Regions from separate parts of the Nonomuraea sp. NPDC049028 genome, predicted to be linked through region 3. Evidence: riboswitches for the same ligand, from Rfam matches in the RefSeq annotation. Region 3 holds a riboswitch; each other region holds the start of a gene.
What was found. A riboswitch is a leader RNA that binds a small molecule or an ion and turns the genes downstream of it on or off. The one in region 3 is predicted to bind cyclic di-AMP.
Positions count from the first base shown of each region.

Region 1: another riboswitch for cyclic di-AMP. It lies ahead of ACGFJ2_RS11120 (coiled-coil domain-containing protein); the one in region 3 lies ahead of ACGFJ2_RS37820 (C40 family peptidase).
Region 2: another riboswitch for cyclic di-AMP. It lies ahead of ACGFJ2_RS24665 (C40 family peptidase); the one in region 3 lies ahead of ACGFJ2_RS37820 (C40 family peptidase).

Region 1 is NZ_JBICTR010000003.1:21,591-24,853, reverse strand. Features, by position in the region: gene ACGFJ2_RS11130 (hypothetical protein) at 1-124, opposite strand, end outside; gene ACGFJ2_RS11125 (hypothetical protein) at 214-690, opposite strand; gene ACGFJ2_RS11120 (coiled-coil domain-containing protein) at 808-1,770, opposite strand; cyclic di-AMP (ydaO/yuaA leader) riboswitch at 1,776-1,916, opposite strand; gene galT (galactose-1-phosphate uridylyltransferase) at 1,986-3,056, opposite strand; gene ACGFJ2_RS11110 (DeoR/GlpR family DNA-binding transcription regulator) at 3,053-3,263, opposite strand, start outside.
Region 2 is NZ_JBICTR010000006.1:278,119-281,381, reverse strand. Features, by position in the region: gene ACGFJ2_RS24675 (M48 family metallopeptidase) at 1-145, opposite strand, end outside; gene ACGFJ2_RS24670 (hypothetical protein) at 157-1,068, opposite strand; gene ACGFJ2_RS24665 (C40 family peptidase) at 1,264-1,779, opposite strand; cyclic di-AMP (ydaO/yuaA leader) riboswitch at 1,853-2,011, opposite strand; gene ACGFJ2_RS24660 (hypothetical protein) at 2,488-2,622, opposite strand; gene ACGFJ2_RS24655 (C40 family peptidase) at 2,891-3,263, opposite strand, start outside.
Region 3 is NZ_JBICTR010000010.1:267,944-271,206, forward strand. Features, by position in the region: gene ACGFJ2_RS37810 (alpha/beta hydrolase) at 1-66, shown strand, start outside; gene ACGFJ2_RS37815 (GNAT family N-acetyltransferase) at 157-852, shown strand; gene ACGFJ2_RS37820 (C40 family peptidase) at 878-1,477, opposite strand; cyclic di-AMP (ydaO/yuaA leader) riboswitch at 1,481-1,617, opposite strand; gene ACGFJ2_RS37825 (helix-turn-helix domain-containing protein) at 1,729-2,502, shown strand; gene ACGFJ2_RS37830 (NAD(P)-dependent oxidoreductase) at 2,521-3,162, opposite strand; gene ACGFJ2_RS37835 (EamA family transporter) at 3,221-3,263, opposite strand, start outside.

The DNA.
Region 1 (3,263 bases), on a different contig from region 3:
GTTCGTCGAGGGCGGCGTATTCCTCCCACGGCTGCCGGCCGGTCGCCTGGGCCAGGTGGGTCACGATGAGGTCTTCGAGGTCCGGGACGCGCTTGTTCTTCCAGATCTTGTCGGCGAGGCTCACCAGCAGGTCTTCGAGGGTGATGTCGGTGTCTGCCCAGGACGCGTGAGTGGCCGCGAAGCGAGCGCGGGCGTCATCGAACCCGTAGCGGATCAGCAGGTCCCGGCCGGCGGGCTCGTGCGCCGAGCCGGGGCCGGAGAGTTCGGCGACGTGCAGGGACTTGCCGATGTCGGGCGTAACGGTGGCCCGGCGGGGTCATTCAGTGCGTGTGCGAGTGCGGCGGAGTTCGTCGCCGTGGGCTCGTTCAGCCCGGGCCGGGCGAGGTGCTGTCTGGCCTGGATCCAGATCGCCTCGAACTCCTGGCGGGTGATCTCGGCGGCTTGATCGGCGTCCTGCCAGCCTTCGAGGCTGCCTTCGGCGAGAACGCCGAAACGATGCTCGTAGGCCTGAAGCTCGGCCAACCCGTGCTGATCGCGAAGCCGGAACACTTCGTCGAGGGCTGCCGCTGCGGTGGGGCGCTGGTCAGGGCCTTGAAGATCGATCTGTCGGACGGCCCATTCCTGGTCATCAAGTTCGTAGTAGAACCAGGTGTCTTCCGCAGGATGATAGAGGCGTATCCATCGAGCCATGGCGCCATGGTGTCACGACCGGACGCCCCTTCAGCGTCCGGTGAGCACCAGGTACGCCGCGACCTACGTCACCCCGAACACCCCCTCACACCAGATGCGAGAAGGTGCCCGGGCACCCTAGAACATCGAGATGTGCACGTGGTCGAAGTGGTTCTGGGTGATGCTGCCGCGATCGGACATCGAGCTCCACCCCGAGCCCTGGTTGATGCGCTGCTTCCAGATCACGTACTTGACCCCGAGCTTGTCCTTGTTCTCCAGCGCCCAGGCCGCCACGCGGTCGCCGAGTGCCTGGTTGGCCGCGCTGGGCATGCTGCCGCCGGTGCTCATCATGAAGTCGCACGCGCGCCCCAGCGGGTGCTCGCCGCCGCCGCCCGAGCGGAAGCAGCCCACCTCGTACGGCAGCGCGAAGTCCTTCTGGATCAGCCCGCGGATCACCCGCATCCGGGCGGTGATGTTGTCGGTGCCTGAGGGCAGTTCGGGCGCCCAGCTGCCGTCCGAGCGGCGGCCGGGGCCGAACGGGATGAGGCCTTTCAGCTTCTTCTGGATGTCCTTGATGACGCCCTGCGCGTCGTCGCGTTGCTTGGCGACATTGGCGGCGTCCTCGCGGATCTTCGCCTCGAGGGCGGCCGCCTGGTCCGCGGCCGCCTTCTTCTCGTCCCGAGCGGTGGCCACGCCCTGCACGACCGCCTGTTGCTCGGCCGCGAGGTGGTCCAGCAACGCCGCGCTGGAGGCATCGGTCGGGAGGGTGAGGTTCGGCAGCGCGCCGGTGCCGTTCTGGTACTGCAGGCGCGCGAGTTCAGTGACGCGTTTCTGGGCGGTGATGAGCTGGGCCTCCGCCGTGGCCAGCCGTTTCTTGGTCGTTTCCGAATCCTGTTTGGCCTTGGCGAGTTCGACGCGCTTGAGGTTGTAGGTCTCGATGAGCTTGTCGACCTTCTTGTCCAGCTGCTTCAGCTCCGCGCGGAGCTGGGCCTCGCTGGGCTTGGGGGCGGCAGCGGCGGGCGTGGCCGTGAAGGCGCCGAAGGCTATGGAAGCGGTGGTGATGAGAGCGATGGCGAGACTCGAGGGGGACGCAGCCGCCACGAAGGGTTTCCTCTCCCTATGCCGGCCGGGTTAGCTGACGGGTTCGGGCAGGGAGATGCCGCCTTACCACCTGAGTGGATTCACCCCAAGACGCGATGGGTCCCCGGCTCCCGGGCCACGCACCCGGGATTAGGCCAGCACCGACCGTTTCGGTCGGCGCTGAAAAGGGATATTAGTGGTAAAACCAAGGTCATGCGACTCCAAGCGGCAACCAATTAGAGATCTACCTGTGATTTAAGCATGCGTGCGGCTTCCTCCGGCAGGACATCGTTGACGAACGCGCCCATAGCCGACTCCGAGCCCGCCAGATACTTGAGCTTCCCGGGCGCCCGTCTGATGCTGAACAGCTCCAGGTGCAGATAAGCCAGGTCACGATCCTGCCGCACCGGCGCCTGGTGCCAGGCTGAGATGTACGGCATGGCGACGCCGAACAACCCGTCGAGCGCTCGCAGCACAGAGGTGTAAAGCGGGGCGAAGGCGGCGCGTTCCTCCTCCGACAGCGCGGCCAGGTCCGGCACCTGCCGGTGCGGATACACATGCACCTCGAACGGCCAGCGGGCGGCGGCCGGCACGAAGGCCGTCCACAGCTCGTTGGCCGCCACCACGCGCACCCCGGCGGCCCGCTCGGCCGCCAGCACGTCGGCGAAGAGGTTGCCGCCCCGGTGCCGGGCGGCCGCGCCGAGCTGGAGTTTGGTCCGCGGGGTCACGTACGGGTAGGCGTAGATCTGCCCGTGCGGGTGCGGCAGCGTGATGCCGATCTCCTCGCCCCGGTTCTCGAAGCAGAACACCTGCTCGACGCCCTCGATCGCGGACAGCTCGGCCGTACGGTCGGCCCACGCCTCCATGACCAGGCCCACCTGCTCGTCGGAGAGCCGCGAGAACGACGACGAATGCTCAGAGGTGAAGCACACCACCTCGCACCGCCCCACCCCCGGCCGGACCTCACTCAGCCCCCCGACATCCCCGTAAGTCCCGAAATTTCCGGAAAACGAGGGGAAGCGGTTCTCGAACACCGCCACGTCATAGTCGTACGCCGGGATCTCCGAAGCCCTCGTCTCGGACGACGGGCACAGCGGGCACTCATTGGCCGGAGGCAGGAACGTACGCGTCTGGCGGTGCCCCGCCATCGCGATCCACTCCTCGGTGAGCGGGTCGTAGCGCAGCTCCGACGCCATCGGCCTGGGGTCGAGCGCTCGCCGGTCGATCGCGCTCCGGTCGGCGTCGTCGCGCCGGTCGAAGTAGATCAGCTCTCGGCCGTCGGCCAGGTGGGTGATGGTGCGTTTCACTGCGAGTCCTCCGCGATGATCAGTTCGCCGGCGCGTTCGCCCAGCTCCATGCGTGCTTCCTCAGGTAGTCCCGAGTCGCTGATGACCGCGTCTGCCTCGGTCAGATCGGCGATCGTGCTGATGCCGACCGTGTTCCACTTGGTGTGGTCGGCCGGGATGACCAGCCGGTGCGCCGCGTGCACCAGCTCCCTGTCGGTCTCCGACTCC
Region 2 (3,263 bases), on a different contig from region 3:
GGTCGTGTGGCGCGGCGGTACCGCCTGACGTGGCGGGGTCGCTTGATGCGGCGTCCTCGCCGGGCTGTGGTGCCGGGTTCCGATCGGGGCCCGCGTCGTCGTCAGGCGGCGGCATGCTGTCGTCGGTGCCCTGCAGATCGTCCATCCGCGTTCCCCTTACGCAAGCTGGTCCCGCACGTAGTCGCGCCACCGTGCCGTCAGCGTCCCTGCCGAGAGCCCGAGCCTGGTGAGCCCCCGGTCGATGCCACCCGTCTGGGCATCACGGTAGAGCCTCACCAGAGTCCCCTCACCGAACCGCTCGGCGATGAAGCGACACGCCAGCCACGCCTCCTGGTACGCCCGTGCCAGACGTGCAGGCTCCCGGCTGGACGGTGCGAATGCCGCAGGCCCTGGCAATTCGCCCGGCAAGTGCCCGGCCCGCACCTCGGCGGCCAACTCAGCGGCGGCCACCCGGACCGGCAACCCCGCGTCCCGGTAGCCCACGTAGTCGGCGAACCCCTCATAGAGCCACACCGGCAACCGCTTCGTCCCGGCCGCGACGTGAGTGAGCTCGTGCGTGAGCACGATGTCCCGCCCGGTGGGGGTCAGCCGGGCGAAGTTCTCGGGCACCACGACCACTCTCCCGCCATCGGCCACCGCCGCCAGCCCGTCGACACTCCCCACCCCGGCCACCCGAGCAGCCTCGGCCGCCGAGCCGGGCACGAGCACCACGGGCCGTACGGGGCGGCCGAGCACGGCGGAGACCCGCGACCCGGCGGCATCGGCCCGGCGCGCCAGATCACGAAGCGACTCGGGCGCCGCGTGCTGACCGACGACGACCGAACGCACACCTCGTACGACCTCGGAGCCGTCCCCCCAGAGTCCCCGCGCCTCCGCCGGAAGCTCACGATCACCGGCCGCCGGGGTGTGGACGGTCGCCGACTGATCAGGCCCACCGGTCGACAGGTCACGAACCGCTGCCGAGAGGCCGTCCGTCCCTGGAGACCGGTGCGGGGCGGCGCTGGCCGAGGCGAGGGCCAGGAGCAGCACCCCCACCCCCAAGACTCGGCGGCTCACCTGCACGGACACGTTCCCCGATCGTAGTCGTCCCGCGCCGCGAACCGGCCGTCGCGGAGAGACCCGGCTCCTCGTCGCGCAGAGGCCCGGCACGTCGTCGCGCAAAGCGTCGGCTCGTCGTCGCGGAAGGGCCCGGAACACGCGAAGGTCCCGTCCCAGCTGGGACGGGACCTTCGTGACGGTCTTGCAGGCCGGATCAGGCCGGACTTACAGGCCGGGACGCACCGCGCCCACGAACGACGCCTTGCGCCATCCGCTGAGCTTCTCGACGCGCACCGTCGAACCCGTCCTCGGCGAATGGACCATCTTGCCGTTGCCGACATACATGCCCACATGGCCGAGCCCATAGAAGAACATCAGGTCACCTGGCTTCAGATTCTTCCAGGAGACCTTCTTCTTGATGCGGGCGAACTGGCTGTTCGTCACGCGCGGGATCTTGACGCCGGCCTTCTTCCAGGCGTACTGGACGAGACCGGAGCAGTCGAAGGAACCAGGTCCTGTGGCCCCGTAACTGTACGGGTCACCGATCTGGTCCTTGGCCACGGCGACGGCCGTACGGGCCTTCACCTTTTGCCGAGCGACCGCTGTTTGTTGCGCGACCTTCTTCACGGACCTGACGGCTTTCGCCGCTGTATTGGTCCCGGAAACTTCGGCCGCATCACGCGTTGTCGCCGCCTGCGCCGTCGGGGCAGGGAGGACCAAACCTCCGGCCGTCACGGTCATCGTGAGCGCTGCGCCACTCAGGGCAATGCGGGACAGACGGGGGTTACTGGGGGAGGTAGACAGGATTTCTCCTTGGGACTTCCACGAACGCCTACCGGGTTAGCTGACGGATTCGGGCCTGGAAGTCGCCCTACGGCGCAATACGCGCCGATTCACCCCTGATCCCGGGAGCGGGATCGCTGGGTCCCCGGCTCCGTGCCTCCTGGCTGCACGGACTCGGCAGGCCACCGCCACGTAATGACATGTAGAAGGGCGGCGACCTAACGGATTTCTTTTCTGTCCACATCGGGGACCCGATGGAGAGTCGCGACGCCATGGCTTGTTCGCCGCGACGCCAGAAGCTACGCCCTTGAGTAACGAGCTGGCAAAGCCGTCATGGGGTTGTCAGGATCACTCAGAGGTGTCAGTAAAGTCCCCAACCCCAGCTGGAGCGCCGGGTTATGTTATTCAAATGTGACCCTTCTCACACTTGACGACACAGTGATCTGTCAGGTCCCTTTTGTCACTCTTGTCACACTGGTCCCGCTAGCAACACGCCCAGAGGGCGCGTGATCGTGTCGCGACTGCGCGGATGTGGCCGTCGCCAGGGTCGCCGACGGGCCGGGATCAGTGATCGTCGTCACCCGCTGAAGGCGTTCCAGCAGCGTTCAGCGACCCGGCCAGCGGCATCGGCCTGCGCGCCGAGGTCCGGCGACCAGCAAATCGGGATCAGTTGAACAGCCGGTCGGGTGCAGTTGAATAAGCGGCCAGAGCCCGTTGAACAGCCGGTCGGAGCCCGCTGACCACCGGGCCGAGTTCGTTGACCACCGGGCCGAGTTCGTTGACCACCCGGCCGAGGTCCATTGACCACCCGGCCGAGGTCCATTGACCACCGGGCCGAGGTCCGTTGGCCGGCAAGCCGGCAAGCCCACGTGGACCGCCAAGCGTTAATCGGCGGACCATCCGGTCCATGGCCACCGGAAACCACGGACCGGGTCAAGAGGACGCACGTCACGGCGCCCAGCGCGCTCCACCGGAGGAGCGTGTCCCTGGACAGAGCCCAGCCACGGACGGCGGGTGGGGCTCACCGTGCTTGCCGTACAGAAATCAGTGGTTCTTCACCCGGAACAACCTACGGACGGATAGCTCCCACCAGGGTGCCGCCATAGGAGGACAGAGTGACGACCTTGACCACGTCGCCGGTCTGGGGGGCGTGCACGATCTGCCCGTTGCCCGCATAAATGCTGACATGCCCAAGCCCTGAGCTGAAGATCAGGTCGCCGGGCTGCAGGTCCTTCAGATCCACCTTGCGGGACGACCCCCAGGCCCACTGCTGCCACGTGGTCCGGGGCAGCGACACGCCCCCAGCGCGCCACGACGCCTGCGTGAGGCCCGAGCAGTCCCAGCCGCTCGGTCCCGTGCCGCCGAACACGTACGGCTTGCCCACCTGCGCGTAAGCGAACCTGAGCACCGCCGCCGCGTTGCCGGAGGCCGAGCCCGTGTAC
Region 3 (3,263 bases):
GGCGACGGCGCTCTGCCCGCCGCCGACATCACCTGCCACGCGCCGCGTTCCAGCCGGGCGAAGTAGCTGCCTTGTGCACGTAGGATGACCGGCTGGACCTGATCGCTGTCCAGCTGGGCAAGCGTCAGCCCCGTACGACACGAGAGGCACAGCACCATGGCGAACCGGGACGCCACCGCACTCGATGACCCGGTGGGCGCATCGCTGCGCGGTCACCACGCGCACCATGCCCGCCGGCTCGGCGGGGCGGCCACGTACCAGCCGGATGTCGCGACCTTCTCCGCGGTGACCGCAGACCCGGATCCGCAGGAGTGGGCCGACCTCGCCCGGCTGCTCGGCCGGGGCGAGCTGGCCGACATGTTCAGCTGCGCATCGGTGCCACCGCCGGAGTGGGAGCCGGTCTTCGTCCTCGAAGGCCGCCAGATGACCTGGTCCGGCGGCGGCCGCCGCCCTGCCGAGACCGGCACCGAGGTGGTCGAACTCGGCAGGGACAGCGTGCCCGAGATGCTCGACCTCGTCGCGCGGGCCAAGCCGGGGCCGTTCTGGCCGCGTACCCGCGAACTCGGCACCTATCTCGGCGTCCGCGACCACGGCACCCTGGTGGCGATGGCGGGTGAGCGACTCCGGCCGCCGGGGTGGACCGAGATCAGCGCCGTCTGCACCGCCCCCGAGGCACGCGGGCGAGGCCATGCCGCCCGCCTGGTCAGTGCGCTCGTCGCGCGGATCGTGGCTCGTGACGAACGGCCCTTCATCCACGTGGCCGAGGCGAACACCGGCGCGATCGCCCTCTACGAGCGGCTCGGCTTCGAGACCCGCAAGCCCGTGACCTTCCGGGGGTTCCGCACGCCGTGACGGCTTCCGTCACTGAGCCGGGGCGCTACCGGACCTTGATCCGCAGGGCCCCCGCCGTTGGCCGCAGGCCGGTGGTGAGCATGGCGGTCTTGCGTTGCTCGATGGAGAGCCGCACGCCCTTGGGGTCCGGCCGTACGGCGCCCGCGAACGAGTCCCTGCGCCAGTCGGAGAGCTTCTCCTCCTTGACCACGTCTCCGGTGTGCGGCGCGTGCACCATGTATCCGGGTCTCGAGATCATCCCCACGTGCCCGAGCCCGTGGAAGAAGACCAGGTCACCTGGCTTGAGGTGGTCCCAGGAGATCTTCTTGGAGAACGCGGAGTACTGCTCCGTCGTGGTGCGCGGCAACTCGATCCCGGCGTGCTCGTACGCCTTGAGCATGAGCCCGGAGCAGTCGTAGCCGCTGTCGCTGGTCCCGCCCCAGACGTACGGGATACCGCGCTTCTTCATGGCGAACTTGAGGGCGACCTTCCAGGCCGGAGTGGTCTGGCTCGTCTGCTGGACGGGCTTGCTCTCAGTGCTGGCAGGGGTGGTGGGGCCGGCAGGGGTGGTGGGCTCGGCGTGAGCCGGAGCGGCCAGAGTGAGCCCGGCGACGGCAGCCGCCAGGCAGATGGCGAGGGGAGCCACTGCTGTGTCCTTCCATACGGCCTACCGGGTTAGCTGACGGGCTCGGGCCTGGAAGTGGCCCTACGGCGATGCCGATTCGCCCCAGAGGGAACTTGGGTCCCCGGCTCCACGCAGGTGAGTGGATTAGGCGGGACGAACACTAACAAAACGGTCAAAGACTTGTAAACTGCCTAAAATCGGGCGTCAACCAGGCGGGCATGACATGACAGGTAATCGACACCATCCCGGCGGGCCAGGTAGAACCGGCCGGTATGAACATGGATCAGCCGATAGGGGAGTTGCTGCGGGACTGGCGGCACCGACGCGGGCTCACGCAGCTCGACCTGGCCCTCCAGACCGACGTGTCCGCGCGCCACGTCAGCTTCGTCGAGACCGGGCGGACGATCCCCAGCCGGTCCATGGTGCTGCGCCTGTCCGAACAGCTCGAGGTGCCGCTGCGCGCGCGCAACCGGCTGCTGCTCGCGGCCGGGTACGCGCCCATCTACCCCGAGCGCCCGCTTGACGACCCCGATCTGGGCAAGGCGCACGAGGCGCTCCAGCGGATCCTGCGCGGGCACGAGCCGTATCCGGCGATGGCCCTGGACCACCGGTGGAACCTGCTGCTGGCCAACGACGCCATGAACGTCTTCCTCGACGACGTGGCCCCGTCCCTCCTGGAGCCGCCGGTGAACATGATGCGGCTTGGCCTGCACCCGGACGGGTTCGCGCCGCGGGTGCGGAACCTGGCGCAGGTCCGCGGCTTCCTGCTGCCCCGGCTCGCCAGGCAGGTCGCCCGTGCGGGGGATCCGGAGCTGAGCGCGCTCTACGAGGAACTGCTGGCCTATGGAGACGATGGCGAGGCGCCGCTGCCCGACCCCGCCGACATCGCGCTGCCCGTACGGATCACGCATCGGGGGGACGAGCTCTGCTTCTTCAGTACGATCACGACGTTCGGCGCCGCGTTCGACATCACGCTCGAAGGGGTCGCCGTCGAGGCGTACTTCCCCGCCGACGACGAGACCACCCGGCTGGTCGGGAACCGTTGACGCCGTCGCCGGGTGGCGTCAGTACGCGGCGGTGAACCTGACCCGGTGGTGCCCGGGCCGTTCCGCCTCGTCCAGCAGTACGACCGCGAGGTCCTCCATGGAGATCGCCGAGTTCCCCTCGGCGTCCAAGAGCAGCTCGTCGGCGCCCAGCCGGTAGACGCCGGTACGCTCGCCCGGCGCCAGCACCGCGGCCGGACTCAGGTACGCCCAGTCCACGCCGGTCTCCGCGCGGCAGGCTTCGAGCTGGGCGTTGCAGGCCAGCGCGATGTCGCGGTAGGCGTCGGACATGAAGCGCGGGTCGTCGAGCACGGTACGCCCGCCGGACCCGGGAACGGTCAGCCCGGCCGCCCCGCCGACGAGCAGCAGCCGGACGCCGGTCCCCGCGAGCCCCGCCAGCAGCGCCTTGGCGGTCGTGACGAGATCGTGCTCGCGGGCGGTGGGCGGGCGGGTCGCGCTGATCACGAGGTCCTGACCGGTGCCGAGCCTGGTCACGTCCTCGACATGAGCGGCGTCGCCGACCTGGGGATGGGCGCCGGGGTGCAGTGACGGGAAGCGGGCCGGGTCGCGTACGACGGCGGTGACCTCGTGGCCACGGGACAGCGCCTCGGCGACCACACGAGCGCCGACGCTGCCCGCCGCTCCGAACACGGTGATGCGCATGATTTCTCCTTGATCGGCAGTGAGGGATGAGAGGGATGAGAGGGTGCGGATCGGACGGTCAGGGCGTGGGGATCAGCCGGTCACGAGCGGGCGCGTCCGCC